DNA from 4 places in the Kitasatospora sp. NPDC059817 genome. Region 1 is predicted to be linked to each of the others. Evidence: riboswitches for the same ligand, from Rfam matches in the RefSeq annotation. Region 1 holds a riboswitch; each other region holds the start of a gene.
The links. A riboswitch is a leader RNA that binds a small molecule or an ion and turns the genes downstream of it on or off. The one in region 1 is predicted to bind cobalamin.
Positions count from the first base shown of each region.

Region 2: it holds a riboswitch for cobalamin, as region 1 does, so the genes downstream of both, ACFV61_RS29000 (cobalamin biosynthesis protein) here and ACFV61_RS25380 (iron ABC transporter permease) in region 1, are expected to answer to the same signal.
Region 3: it holds a riboswitch for cobalamin, as region 1 does, so the genes downstream of both, ACFV61_RS13220 (ribonucleoside-diphosphate reductase subunit alpha) here and ACFV61_RS25380 (iron ABC transporter permease) in region 1, are expected to answer to the same signal.
Region 4: it holds a riboswitch for cobalamin, as region 1 does, so the genes downstream of both, ACFV61_RS04285 (HoxN/HupN/NixA family nickel/cobalt transporter) here and ACFV61_RS25380 (iron ABC transporter permease) in region 1, are expected to answer to the same signal.

Region 1 is NZ_JBHWIR010000135.1:17,533-21,099, reverse strand. Features, by position in the region: gene ACFV61_RS25395 (CGNR zinc finger domain-containing protein) at 119-709, shown strand; gene sodX (nickel-type superoxide dismutase maturation protease) at 732-1,094, opposite strand; gene sodN (superoxide dismutase, Ni) at 1,390-1,785, shown strand; cobalamin riboswitch at 1,874-2,013, shown strand; gene ACFV61_RS25380 (iron ABC transporter permease) at 2,103-3,185, shown strand; gene ACFV61_RS25375 (ABC transporter ATP-binding protein) at 3,185-3,567, shown strand, end outside.
Region 2 is NZ_JBHWIR010000183.1:1,539-5,105, forward strand. Features, by position in the region: gene ACFV61_RS28990 (hypothetical protein) at 1-60, opposite strand, end outside; gene ACFV61_RS28995 (alpha/beta hydrolase family protein) at 407-1,519, opposite strand; cobalamin riboswitch at 1,839-1,971, shown strand; gene ACFV61_RS29000 (cobalamin biosynthesis protein) at 2,079-3,047, shown strand; gene ACFV61_RS29005 (cobyric acid synthase) at 3,044-3,567, shown strand, end outside.
Region 3 is NZ_JBHWIR010000049.1:1,956-5,522, reverse strand. Features, by position in the region: gene ACFV61_RS13230 (glycoside hydrolase family 26 protein) at 1-76, opposite strand, end outside; gene ACFV61_RS13225 (hypothetical protein) at 217-1,266, opposite strand; cobalamin riboswitch at 1,688-1,830, shown strand; gene ACFV61_RS13220 (ribonucleoside-diphosphate reductase subunit alpha) at 1,998-3,567, shown strand, end outside.
Region 4 is NZ_JBHWIR010000011.1:68,194-71,760, reverse strand. Features, by position in the region: gene ACFV61_RS04295 (Fpg/Nei family DNA glycosylase) at 1-707, shown strand, start outside; gene ACFV61_RS04290 (metalloregulator ArsR/SmtB family transcription factor) at 760-1,143, opposite strand; cobalamin riboswitch at 1,225-1,439, shown strand; gene ACFV61_RS04285 (HoxN/HupN/NixA family nickel/cobalt transporter) at 1,469-2,581, shown strand; gene ACFV61_RS04280 (hypothetical protein) at 3,115-3,567, shown strand, end outside.

The DNA.
Region 1 (3,567 bases):
TCCGCACCCGCCCGCCGGGGCGGGGGCGGGGCCCCCCCCCCCCCCCCCCGACGTTTTCCCCACCCAGGTAATAGGCTGGACGCAATCAGCCCGTTACCGACCTTTTGGAAGGACCTCCGTGGAGCTCGCCTCGTACGCCGATCTCGCCGTTCGGCTGGTGAACACCGAGGAGCCCGAACGCGGCACCGACACGCTGACGTCCGTGGACGCGGTGCGCGGCCTGTTCTCCGACTCCTCGCGGGCCGCCGCACAGGCCGACGAGTCCGACCTGCCCCGGCTGCGGGCGGTGCGGACCAGGCTGCGCGGGGTCTTCGAGGCCGCCGCCGAGGGCGACGAGATCCGGGGCGTCGACCTGCTGAACAGCCTGCTGATGGAGTACCCGGTCAGCCCGCTGGTCTCCGGGCACGACTACCTGGACGACGCCGGCCGGCCGCGCTGGCACCTGCACCTGGCCGACAACTCGCCGACCGCCACCGCGCACTTCAGCGCGGTCGCCTGCATGGGCCTGGCCGTCCACCTGACCGAGCTGGGCGCCGACCGGCTCGGCATCTGCCAGGCCGCGCCCTGCCGCAACGCCTACCTGGACACCTCGACCAACCGCTCCCGCCGCTACTGCTCGGACCGCTGCGCGACCCGCGCCAACGTCGCCGCGTACCGGGCCCGCAAGCGCCAGGAGGCCGAGGCCGCGGCACTCGGCGCCGCCGGCTAGGTCCCCGGCAGGGCCCAGGGGGTCAGAGCTGCTCCGCCCAGACGCCCAGGCGGCGGGCCAGGCCCGGCACCCGGGCCAGCCGGGTGCTCAGCAGCAGCCGCTCCAGCCGCCGCCCCGGCGCCAGCCAGGCCGGGCGCGGGCGCAGCCTCAGCAGCACCCGGCCGAGCACCAGTTCGTCCGGGACCGGGCCGTAGCTTCGGCTGTCGCTGTCCACCGGCCGGTTGTCGGACAGCAGCCACCAGCCCCTCGGACGCCGCTCGGCGGCCCGCTTCACCACCAGCAGGTCCTGCTGGAAGGGGTGCCGGAAGAGCACCACCGCGCCGGGCCGGATCGGCGCGCCGTAGCGCACCAGCAACTGGTCGCCCTCGCGCAGGGTCGGGACCATCGACGGGCCCGCCACGTCGACCAGCCCGAACGGCACCGCGCCGCCGCCCCGCCCCCGGGGTTCCGTGCCCGCCGGTTCCGTGCCCGCCGGTTCCGTGCTCCGCGCCACGACTCCTCCTCCCGGACCGCCCGGTCCCAGTCTGCCGTACGGACCGTCACCCCGTTCGATCCGTTCGATGTCCGGATTACCCCGGTTCCGGGTCCGCCTTTTGCCCTAGGCCCACCGCCCGATCGCGAAACCCCGGGGGCGGAAGGGTAATCTCGGGCGCGGGAAGACGATCTAAGGAAGGACTCCCATGTTCTCTCGTCTGTTTGCACCGCGCGCCACCGCCCACGCCCACTGTGACCTGCCCTGCGGCGTGTACGACCCGGCGCAGGCCCGGATCGAGGCCGAGTCGGTCAAGGGCACCCAGGAGAAGTACCAGGCCAACGAGGACCCGGCTTTCCGCACCCGCGCCCTGATCATCAAGGAGCAGCGTGCCGAGGCCGTCAAGCACCACATCTCGGTGCTGTGGAGCGACTACTTCAAGGCCCCGCACTTCGAGAAGTACCCGCAGCTGCACCAGCTGATCAACGACACCCTGAAGGCCGCCTCGGCCGCCAAGGCGTCCACCGACCCCGCCACCGGCCAGGCCCTGCTGGACCTGATCGCCGAGGTCGACAAGATCTTCTGGGAGACCAAGCAGGCCTGAGCCTGACGCGTCGCCACCCGACCGCCCCCGTCCGCGAGCCCGGACGGGGGCGGTCATGCGTTCACGCCCCATCCGAGTCAGGTAAGGGTTGCCTAGCCTGAGTGGCTGTTATGCTGCCAGGGCGTCCGAGGGGGAAGTCCGGTGTGAATCCGGCGCTGACCCGCAACGGTGAGCACGGCCTTCGGGGCCGTGCCAGCCCGATCGCCCCCGGCCGCTGAACTCCCGACAACTCGCCGTGGACTGCGAGGGGATGGCGCCCGGGCCCGCGCCCGACCGGTGCCGCCCCCGCGCACCCGCGGCCCGAGGCAAGGCGCACCGTGAGCAGCACCGCAGCCGCGGGCAGTGGCGCAACGAGCCCGCCCGCCCGCCGAATACCCGCCCTCCCGCTCGCCGTCGGCCTGGCCGCCGCCCTGCTGCTCTCGCTGCTCTGCGGCGTGGCGCTGGGCGCCTCCGGGATCGGCCTGCCCCGCGTCCTGCGGCTGCTGGCCGCCGGGCTGACGGGCGGACGGCTGGAGGCGGAGGAGGCCGCCGCCTACGCGATCGTCTGGGAGATCCGGCTGCCGCGCGCCGTGCTGGCCGCCGTGGTCGGCGCCGGGCTGGCCGCCACCGGGGTCGCCGTCCAGGCCCTGGTGCGCAACGCGCTGGCCGACCCGTTCGTACTCGGCATCTCCTCCGGCGCGGCCGTCGGCGCCAACGCGGTGCTGCTGCTCGGCGCCTTCGCCTCGCTCGGGGTGTGGGCGATCTCGGCCTCCGCGTTCGGCTCCGCGCTGGTCGCCATGGTGCTGGTCTACCTCGCGGCGCGGACGGCCTACGGGCTCACCCCGCTGCGGCTGGTGCTCACCGGCACCGCGCTCTCCTACGGCTTCTCCGCCGTCACCGCGCTGATGGTCTTCGCGGCCGCCCGCGGCGAGGCCGCCCGGGACGCCATGATGTGGCTGCTCGGCAGCCTCGGCGGCGCCACCTGGGGCTCGGTGCCGATCGCCGCCGCCACCGTGCTGGCCGGCCTGGCGTACCTGGCCTGCGCCGCCGGCCGGCTGGACGCGCTCGCCATGGGCGACGAGACGGCCGCCTCGCTGGGCGTGGACCCGGACCGGCTGCGCCGCGAGCTGTTCGTGGTGACCGCCGCCGTCACCGGCACGGTGGTGGCCGTCAGCGGGGCGATCGGCTTCGTCGGGCTGATGGTGCCGCACCTGGCCCGGATGCTGGTCGGCGCCGGGCACCGCCGGGTGCTGCTGGTCGCGCCGCTCGCCGGGGCGCTGCTGCTGGTCTGGGTGGACATCGTCTCGCGCACCCTGCTGGCGCCCGCCGAACTGCCGGTCGGGGTGGTCACCGCAGTGCTCGGGGTGCCCTGTTTCCTGCTGCTGATGCGCCGTCGCGGCTATTCCTTCGGAGGCCGCTGATGGATCTCGCCCTGGACTCCGTCTCGGTCGAGCTGGCCGGTGCCCGGCTGGTCCACGACGTCGCCCTGGACGCCGCCGCCGGGCAGGTGGTCGGACTGATCGGACCGAACGGCAGCGGCAAGTCGACGCTGCTGCGCTGCGTCTACCGGGCGCTGCGGCCGGCCGCCGGGGCCGTCCTGCTGGACGGCACGGACCTGCACGCGCTGACCGCGCGCGAGGCCGCCCGGCGGGTGGCCGCACTCCCCCAGGAGCACTCCGCCGAGTTCGACTTCACGGTGGCCGAGGTGGTCGCCATGGGCCGGCTGCCGCACCGGCGCGGCCTGGGCGGCCCGGGCGCGGACGACCACGCCCGCTGCACCGAGGCGCTGCGCAAGGTCGGCGC
Region 2 (3,567 bases), on a different contig from region 1:
CCCGGCCCCGCCCGGCTTGCCGGCGGCGGGCCGGTGGGCCGTACCGGGGAGACGGGTCACCGTCGCACCAGTACCGATCGTCGGAGGGAGCGGGGCATCACGGTCGCGCGGATTCCGAGACGTCACGTCGAGCAGTCTTCCCCTTGTACCGGCCTTCTGTCACATCCGGTTGGCTGTACGGACGGGCGGCCGTCGACGGCGCCTCCCCAAGATCGGGCAACAATCGGGCAACAGAGGCAAACCGCCTGGCCGGAAACAGGTGGCGGGGGCATGCCATCCCGGCTCAACCCTTGCGGCGGCGGTCGCGCTACCCGCCCGACCGGTCACACTCCGTGGCTGACGGGTGAGGTCCGGGTTTCGTACAGAGGCCCTGTCGGTGTGACTTCTCGTGCGGGGGGGGCTGGGTTCAGAGAAGGGGGGTGAGCCAGCGGCGGAGGAGTTCGGTGTAGTGGGTGGGGGCCGAGTTCCAGAGGGTGGCGTGGTCGGCGCCCGGGAAAGGCCGGAGGCTGACCACGCCGGGGCGGGCGGCGGCGAGGCGCTCGGCGGCGCGGAACGGGGCGACCTGATCGTCGGGGCTGTGCAGGAGGAGGGTGGGGACACGCAGGTCGGCGCCCTCGGCGATGCGGCTGAAGTCGGCGAGGTCGACGCCGGTACGGCCCTCGGCCGCGAGGGCGCCGAGCTCGGCGGCGGCGCCGGTGTAGCCGGCCCGGGCGGCGCCGCGGCGGGCGGTGGCGGGCAGGTCGAGGACCGGCGAGTCCAGGACGAGGCCGCTGATGGCATGGGCCCAGGCGGAGCGGGAGGCCGTCTGGAGGGCCATGGTGGCGCCGAGGGACCAGCCGTACAGGATGACCCGGCCGGCGCCGCTGTCGAGGGCGAGCCGGACCGCCGACTCGACGTCGCGCCACTCGGTCTCGCCGAAGTGGCCGAGCCCGTCCGGCGAGGCGGGGGCGCCCTGGTCGCCCCGGTAGGTGACGGCGAGGGCGGGCAGGGCGAGGCGGTCGAGGACGGGGAGGACCGGGAGGGTCTGCTGCCGGTCGGCGCCGGGGCCGTGGACGAGGATCACCCAGGTGCCGCGTTTGCCGTCGAGGCGCCAGGCGGGGAGGGCGCCGAGTTCGCCGTCGGCGGCGGTGTCGGTGAAGGGGAGGCCGAGCGCCTCCGTGGGGTCGCCGAGGTGGACGCGGGGGGTGAAGCGGACCTCGGTGCCGGGAGTGAGGGTGCCCCGGTCGGCGCGGACGAGGCGGCGGGTGACACCGTTCTCGTCGCTGTGCAGGACGTCCTCGACGACGGCGTGGCCGTGGTCGTCCCACTCCACGGCCCAGCGGCCGGGGCGCAGGCTCTCGGGGCGGCGGTTGAAGGTGATCCGGCCCGCGGCGAGGCTCCGCACCAGGACGGGGCCCGACTCCCGGACGGCGCTCGCCGGGTGGACCAGCCGTTCGGAGGCCCGACGGCCGATCACCAGGACGGCGGCCCCGGCGCCGACGACGGCGGCCGCCACGACGGCCGCGGTTCCCCAACGCATATCGCTCCCCGCTCTGCTGGTCTTGGCTGCTCTTGGACCGGACGGTGTCCGGGCGGTGTCCGGGCGCTGCTCGGACGGTGTTCGGGCACCAGTTCACCGGGGGGCCGCGCGGGCGGCCACCGGGCTGGGCCGTCCGGGGTACGGCGGGGCGTCGGGCGGGGCGGGGCGTCAGGCGGGCGGGGCGTCGGGCGGGGCGGGCCTCGGGCGGGCGAGAACGGCACCGGCGACAGGGCTCCGAGGTGTGACCAACCCCTCCGTGACCTCGGTTGACTCCCGGTTCGGCCGCGTGATGGGATCCTGGGGCCAAACGGAGGCATGCAGAGGAAGCCGGTGCGAGTCCGGCGCGGTCCCGCCACTGTCACCGGGGAGCACGCTCGGAACATTGCCACGGCGGACCGTCAGAAGCCGCTGGAAGGCCCGGGGGTGCGTCCGACCCGGAAGCCAGGAGACTCTCGCCCCCGGTACGTCGATCCAGGGCGCGGACCCTGAGTGAGGACACGCACGCGATGCAGGCTGCCCCGACCCGCCGGACCCGACGCGGCCTTCCGCCGAACCCGCCGTGCGCCCGCTGACCCGCGCCGCCGCGTTCGCGCTCGGCGCCGCCGCGGGCTTCGCCGCGGACGCCCGCTTCGCCGACCCCCGGCGCGGCCACCCGGTGGCCGTCTTCGGCGGCGCGGCGACCCGGCTGGAGCGGCGGGTGTGGCAGGACGACCGGGTGGCCGGCGCCGGGTACACGGCGCTGTGCGTGGGCGCGGTCGCGGCCGGCGCGGTGGCCCTGGACCGTACGGTGGGCCGGCGTCCGCTGGGCCGGGCCGCGCTGGCGGCCGCCGCGACCTGGACGGTGCTGGGCGGCACCTCGCTGACCCGGGAGGCGCGCACCATCGGCCGGTCGCTGGCCACGGGTGACCTGGCGGCCGCGCGGGAACGGCTGCCGCACCTGTGCGGGCGGGATCCGAGCGCGCTGGACGGGCCGCAGATCGCCCGCGCGGTGGTCGAGTCGGTCGCCGAGAACACTGCGGACGCCGTGGTGAACGCGCTGGTCTGGGGCACGCTGGCGGGCACGCCGGGGCTGCTGGCGTTCCGCGCGGTGAACACGCTGGACGCGATGGTCGGCCACCGCTCGCCGCGGTACGCCCGGTTCGGCTGGGCCTCGGCCCGGCTCGACGACGTGGCGGGCTGGCCGGGCGCCCGGCTGACGGCGCTGCTCACGGTGGCCGCCGCGCCGCAGCCGAAAACGGCCTGGCGGGTCTGGCGGCGGGACGGTTCGGCGCACCCGAGCCCGAACGCGGGCCAGGCGGAGGCGGCCTTCGCGGGCGCGGTGGGCGTCCGGCTGGGCGGGACCCTCCAGTACGGGGAGCGGGTGGAGCACCGGCCGGTGCTGGGCGCGGAGTTGCGCCCGGTGACGGCGGACGACATCGAGCGGGCCTGCGTGCTCTCCCGGCGGGTGGGCGCGCTGGCCCTGGGTACGACGGTCGCGGGGCACGTCGCGCTGCGCTTGCTGACGACACGGTGGAGGGGAAGGGCATGAGCAACGCACTGCTGGTCGCCGGGACGACCTCGGACGCGGGCAAGAGCGTGGTGACCGCGGGCATCTGCCGCTGGCTGGCCCGGCAGGGGGTGCGGGTCGCGCCGTTCAAGGCGCAGAACATGTCGCTGAACTCCTTCGTCACCGCCGACGGCGCCGAGATCGGCCGGGCGCAGGCGATGCAGGCGCAGGCGGCCCGGGTGGAGCCGGAGGCGGCGATGAACCCGGTGCTGCTGAAGCCGGGCGCGGACGGCCGCAGCCAGGTGGTGCTGCTGGGCCGGCCGGTCGCCGAGGTGGGCGCGCTGGACTACCGCGAGCGCAAGCCCGTCCTGCTGGAACGGTCGCTGGAGTGCCTGGCGGATCTGCGCCGCCGCTACGAGGTGGTGGTCTGCGAGGGCGCCGGTTCGCCCGCCGAGATCAACCTGCGGGACCGGGACATCGCCAACATGGGCCTGGCGACGGCCGCCGGGCTGCCGGTGGTGGTGGTCGGGGACATCGACCGCGGCGGCGTCTTCGCGGCGAT
Region 3 (3,567 bases), on a different contig from region 1:
CGGCGCCCGCGGCCACCACGACCCCGGCCGCGGCCAGGACGGCGGGCTTGCCGCGCAGGGCTCTGGGCAGGGCCACGGACCGCTCCTCCGGTTGCTCGCCGGCACCGGCCCAGGCGGACACAACCGGAACACTCGTGCGAATGACTGCCCCGAGAGCCTGCCACACTCCCCCGGCCCCGGCGAGCGAACCCGCCGGGGCCGGGGTGTCACGGCGGATCAGCCGGCCGCGGCGGCTCCCGGCGCACCCGGCGCGGCCGCGGACGCGGCCTTGGCGCGCTGGAGCAGCTGGCCCTTCACGTGCTCGCCGAAGCCGGCGGCCGCCGCGGTGGCGGCGGCGTCAGCGGTGTCGCCGCCCTTCGCCGAGCCCTCGACCGTGAAGTAGGCGTACCGGCCCAGGGTGTTGTGCGTGTTGGTGCAGCCCGGCGTGGCGCAGAAGGGCGGCGCGCCCGGCGCGACGGCGCCCTTGAGGTGGCCGGTGTAACTCTTCATCGAGGTCTCGGCCTGGATCTTGTGGTCGAAGACCGCGACGCCGACGGTCACCGCGCTGTCGCCGGAGACGTAGGTCGCCCGGAGCACCTTCTGGCAGCCCTGGTCACCGAGGACCTTGCCGAGCCCGCCGGTCGTCGAGTTCCCGTCCCAGCAGGGCGAGTCCAGCGAGACGAAGGTCCGGTTCCAGGTGGCGCCGTTGACCGTCACCTGGAGTGCGGAGAACAGCGCCCCCGCGTCCTGTGGTGCCGGGTCGGTGGCGGCCTCCCAGATCGGCTTCGACGGGTCGTCCGGCGCGCCGCCCGGGGTGCCGGCGGCACTTGGCGCGGCACTCTGGGCGGCACTCGGTGCGGCACTCGGCGCGGCGGAGGACGGCCGGTTGGAGGCCGAGGCGGTCGGCCCGGCGGTCGGCTTGTCGCCGTCGCCCTTCGTCAGCAGCACCGTCCCGCCCGCGACCAGGCCGCCGACCAGGACGACCGCGACCGCCACGCCGAGGGCCCGCAACCGGCGGCGGCGCTTGTCGTCCGCCGCGTTGCGGTCCGCCAGCGCCTGCCAGTTCGGCTCGGCGCGCTGCGGCGCCTGGGGCTGCGGGTACGGCTGCGGGTGCGCCTGCGGGTGCGCCTGCGGGTGCGCTTGGGGATGCGGCTGGGGGTTCGGCTGGGGGTTCGGCTGGGGGTTCGGCTGCCACTGCGGCGGCAGCTGCTGCCCCGGTTGGCCCGGCTGCGGCAGCGGAGGCTGCCCCGGCGGACCGGGCTGCGCCACCGGCTGCGCGGGCGGCACCGGAGGTCCGTACGAGGCCGGCGGCGGCCCGAAGCCCCCGCTCGGCGGCAACACCGGACCGGGCACCACCGGCGGCTGCTGACCGTGCGCGTCCCCCGGCCCGGTGGGAGGCGTTCCCTGCTGACCCTGCCCGGGTGCGCCAGTTCCGTCGCTCACGCGCCCCCTCGCTTCGCTCGATGATCGCTTCGCGAAACGCGCCCCTCGGCGCTTCGCTCGCTCATGCGCCCAGATCGTAGGGCATGCCCCCGCCAGCCGGTCCGCCCGGTGACCGTTCCGTATCGAAACCAGGACGCCGGAGCCCGGAACCAGGGCCCCGGGAGCCCGGATCCGAGGCGCCCCAAGGCCACGACCCGCCCCCTCCCAGCACCCCCGGTTATCGCGCCGACACACCGCGCCATACTACATGTGGGGTCGCATCAGAGAGACACCACAAGATGTATGCTCAATCCTGCTGTCGATGCAGGGGAACCCGGTGCGAATCCGGGACTGCCCCGCAGCGGTGAGCGGGCGGCTCCAGCAGCCGCACCGCGAGTCCGAGTACCTGCCGACGGTGTGCGCACGGGCCCTCCCGCAGAGGCCGCGCCAGCACGAGAACTACCTTCCGGGCCTCGCGGGCGGGCCGGGGACGCCACTGTCGCGCGACGCTTTCTGCGTACGTGCCGTGCTCCCCTGCCCCGAACGGCCCGGTACCCCCCGATCACCGCCGCCGATCGCCGCCAGGAGAGAGCGCCTTGACCACCGCTGCCTCAGCCACCCTGCCCGCCCCGGGCACCGGCCCCGCCCCCACCGACCCGACGGTCTCCGACCCCGGCGGCGCGCTCCTTCGGCTGCTCACCGACCGCAGCGTCGATCTCCCCCAGGTGGACCCCGGCCATGTCGCCGCCGCCGCGCTGCGCGGCCGCCACGCCGGCTCGGACTTCGCCGAGCTGCGCGGGCTGGCCGTGGACGCCGCCGCGTCGATGATCGCCGAGGACCCCCAGTACTCGAAGCTGGCCGCCCGGCTGCTCGCCCTGGAGATCGTCGACGAGGCGAACAGCCAGGGCTCGCGCTCCTTCGCCGCCTCGATCGCCGTCGGCCACGACGAGGGCCTGATCGGTGACACCACCGCCGCCTTCGTCGCCAAGCACGCCGCCGCCCTGGACGCCTTGATCGACGCGCACGGCGACGACCGCTTCGAGTACTTCGGCCTGCGCACCGTGCAGTCCCGCTACCTGCTGCGCCACCCGATCACCCGCAAGGTCATCGAGACCCCGCAGCACTTCCTGCTCCGCGTCGCCTGCGGCCTGGCGGTCGGCGACAGCGAGCAGTCCGTGCGCGAGGTCGCCGAGCTGTACGGCCTGATGAGCCGGCTGGAGTACCTGACCTCCTCGCCGACCCTGTTCAACTCCGGCACCCGGCACCCGCAGATGTCGAGCTGCTACCTGCTCGACTCCCCGCTGGACAACCTGGACTCGATCTACAACCGCTACGCGCAGATCGCCCGGCTGTCCAAGCACGCCGGCGGCATCGGCCTGTCCTACTCGCGCATCCGCTCGCGCGGCAGCCTGATCCGCGGCACCAACGGCAAGTCCAACGGCATCGTCCCGTTCCTGCGCACCCTCGACTCCTCGGTCGCCGCCGTCAACCAGGGCGGCCGCCGCAAGGGCGCGGCCTGCGTCTACCTGGAGACCTGGCACGCCGACATCGAGGAGTTCCTGGAGCTCCGCGACAACACCGGCGAGGAGGCGCGGCGCACCCACAACCTCAACCTGGCGCACTGGATCCCGGACGAGTTCATGCGCCGGGTCAACGCCAACGAGGACTGGTCGTTGTTCTCCCCCGCCGACGTGCCCGAGCTCGTCGACCTGTGGGGCTCCGACTTCGACGAGGCCTACCGCAAGGCCGAGCTGGCCGGCAAGGCCGTGCGCACCATCCCCGCGCAGACCCTGTACGCCCGGATGATGCGCACCCTGGCGCAGACCGGCAACGGCTGGATGACCTTCAAGGACGCCTCCAACCGCGCCGCCAACCAGACCGCGCTGCCCGGCCGCACGGTGCACTCCTCGAACCTGTGCACCGAGATCCTGGAGGTCACGGACGACTCCGAGACCGCCGTCTGCAACCTCGGCTCGGTCAACCTCGGCGCCCACGTCGCCCCCGGGGCCTCCGTCGACGACCTGCTCGGCGCCATGGACTGGGAGCGCCTCGACGCCACCGTCCGCACCGCCGTGACGTTCCTCGACCGCGTGGTGGACATCAACTTCTACCCGACCACCGAGGCCGGCACCTCCAACTCCCGCTGGCGCCCGGTCGGCCTCGGCG
Region 4 (3,567 bases), on a different contig from region 1:
AGGCCAAGGCCATCGACGGGCAGCTGCTCACCGCGGCCGAAGCCGTCGGCAAGCACCTGTTCCTCGGCTTCGAGGAGGGCGGCTGGGTGCACGTCCACCTCGGCCTCTACGGCGGCTTCGCCTTCGGCACCGGGCCCGCGCCCGAGCCGGTCGGCCTGGTCCGGCTGCGGCTGGCCAACGACGACGGCTACGCCGACCTGCGCGGCCCCAACACCTGCGCGCTGGTCACCGGCGCGGAGAAGGCCGCCGTCGCCGCCCGGCTGGGCCCCGACCCGCTGCGCGCCGACGCCGATCCGCAGGCCGCCTGGCGCCGGATATCGGCGAGCCGGACGACCGTCGCCGCGCTGCTGATGGACCAGAAGGTGCTGGCCGGGGTGGGCAACGTCTACCGGGCCGAGGTGCTGTTCCGCCACGGGATCAACCCGTACCGCGCCGGCCGCGACCTCACCCGGGGCGAGTGGGACGCGATCTGGGCCGACCTGGTCGCCCTGATGCACGAGGGCGTCGGCGCGGGCCGGATCGACACCGTCCGGCCCGAGCACACCCCCGAGGCGATGGGCCGCCCGCCGCGCGTCGACGACCACGGCGGCGAGGTGTACGTCTACCGGCGGGCCGCGATGCCCTGCCTGGTCTGCGGCACCGACGTCCGGGCGGAGCAGCACGCCGCGCGCAACCTCTTCTGGTGCCCCACCTGCCAGGCGGCCTGACCGGGTCCGCGGTTGCTCCGGCCGGGCCCCGGCGTGTCCTCCGGGGGGCCGGTCAGCCGACGGCCGCGGTGGGCTCGTGGTGTTCGGCGGCGGCGCACGCGTCGAGGAGGGGGCGCATGGCCTCGTCCACGAGCCGGTAGCGCACGACTCTCCCGTCCTTGTCCCCGGTGACCACGCCCGCGGTGCGGAGCAGCCGCAGGGCCTGGGACACGGCGGGGTCGCGCATGCCGGTGGCGACGGCGAGGTCGGAGACGGCGAGCGGGCCGGCCCGGTGGAGGGCGAGCAGGAGGGCGAGCCGCCCGGGGTCGGCGAGCAGGGAGAACCGCTCGGCCCAGGTGCGGACGTGCGCGGGGTCGCCGATCGCGGCGATGGCCTCGCAGACCCGGTGTCCGTCGATGGTGCGGTGGCCCGCGCGGTCGGCCGGTACGAGATGCATGCGCACATTGTTGCAGGAGGGGGCCTGTGATCCTGGACACCTGCGCAGGTGCGCAGCCTTGCAAGGGTGGGTCCTGGCCCCTACGGTGTTCCCCGCCGTGGTGCTCGGGAAGACCGGTGACGGATCCTCAGGGGTCCCAGTCCGGAGCGGCCCTCGCCACTGTGATCGGGCCATCGTGATCGTCGACGATGGAGAGACGTCCGTACCCACGACGCCACTGGGAGCCTCGCGCACCTGGGAAGGCGGGTACGGGACCCCCGTAAGCCAGGAGACCGGCCACGGCATCTCACGAAGTGTTTCCACGAGGTGCTGGAGCGTGACCCGAATGACCCTGCCCGAAACCGCCGCCGCCGAGGCGCCGGCGACACCGTCCGTGCTGCCCACGTTCCGCTGGAAGCGCGAGGACACCGTCCGCACGGCCGGGCTGATGGGGGTGATCCTGGCCATGCACGTGGTGGCGTTCGGGACGCTCATCTTCCTGGTCGCGCCCCACAACTACGCGGTCGGCACCCAGGTCTTCGGCGTGGGCCTGGGGATCACCGCGTACACCCTCGGCATGCGGCACGCCTTCGACGCCGACCACATCGCGGTGATCGACAACACCACCCGCAAGCTGATGGCGGACGGCAAGCGGCCGGTCTCGGTCGGCTTCTGGTTCGCCCTCGGGCACTCCTCGATGGTGGTGCTGATGGCCGCCCTGGTGGCGGGCGGCGCGCAGCTGGCCAGCACGCTGATGGACGACGACTCGACCACCCACAAGTGGCTCGGGATGGTCGGCACGACGGCCTCCGGCGTGTTCCTCTACCTGATCGGCGCGCTCAATCTGGCCGCGCTGCTCGGTATCCTCAAGGTGTTCCGGGCGATGCGGGCCGGGTCGTACGACGAGGCGCAGCTGGAGGAGCACCTCAACTCGCGCGGCTTCATGGCCCGGGTGCTGAACCGGGCGACCCGCTCGATCACCCGGCCCGGGCAGATGTTCCCGGTGGGCATGGTGCTGGGGCTGGGCTTCGACACCGCGACCGAGGTCACCCTGATGGTGATGGCCGGGTCGGGCGCGGCGGCCGGGCTGCCCTGGTACGCGATCGTCTGCCTGCCGCTGCTGTTCGCGGCCGGGATGAGCCTGTTCGACACCCTGGACGGGACGTTCATGAACTTCGCGTACCAGTGGGCCTTCGCCAACCCGGTCCGGAAGGTCTACTACAACCTGACGATCACCGGGCTGTCGATCGCGGTGGCCTTCGTCATCGGCACCATCGAGCTGGTCGGCGTGCTGCACGAGAAGCTCGATCTGACCGACCCGGTCACCGGCTGGATCGCGGGCATCTCGCTGGACAACGTCGGCTACGCGATCGCCGGGCTGTTCGTGGTGGTCTGGGCCGCGGCGATCGCCTACTGGAAGCTGGCGCGGGTGGAGAAGCGCTGGGCGGCCGCCGAGTAGTGACGGCTGCGAGCAGCGACGGCTGCGAGCAGCGACGGGGGGGCCCCCCCGCGCCCCCGGGGGGGCGCCGGCCCCACGTGCGTGTCCGGCCCGATCGGACGTGGCGTCAGCGCCGCCCGAGCCCGCCCGACGCGGCGTCAGTGCCACCCACGCCCGCCCGACGGCGCGTCAGCACCATCCGAGCCGCCCGACGTGGCGTCAGCGCCTTCCCGGGCCTGCCCGACGCGGCGTCAGCATCGTCCCGGACCCGCCCGACGCGGCGTCAGCGCCTTCGGGACGGACCGACACGCCGTCAGCACAGGACCGACTCGGCCCGGACCGCCGCGAATCCTTTTCACCCGTCTCACTGGGGCACCCGGGTGAACCGGGCCGGGACTCCACTCGAATCGAGCACAGTCCGTACCCAAGTCGCCACTCTCCGGTGGCGGCGGACGTCGCGGTGGTTGACGGTGAATCAGACGCAGTTCCCACGAATTCCCTTGTCCGGCGCCGTGCCGGCGATCGCGGGCCTGTGTATCGGAAGGATCAACCTCATGCGTTCTGCACGCACTCTGCTCGCCGGGGCGGCTGTCGCCGCCGTTCTCACCGTCGGCACCCCCATGGCCTTCGCCGACGGCTCCGCCGACCAGGCGAAGAGCCTCACCTCGCAGGACCAGTCCGACCGCGGCGACGAGCACGGTCGCGGCGACGACCGTGGCGACGAGCACGGCCGTGGCGAAGGCCGTGGCGACGAGCACGGCCGCGGCGAGGGTCGCGGCGACGAGCACGGCCGCGGCGAGGGTCGTGGCGACGAGCACGGCCGCGGCGAGGGCCGTGGCGACGAGCACGGCCGCGGCGAGGGCCGTGGCGACGAGCACGGCCGCGGCGAAGGCCGTGGCGACGACAAGGGCGGCGAGGGCCGCGGCGGCGACAAGGGCGGCGAGGGCCGCGGCGGCGAGCACGGCCGTGGTGGCGAGCACGGCCGCAAGGGCCCGCACGGCGGCGTG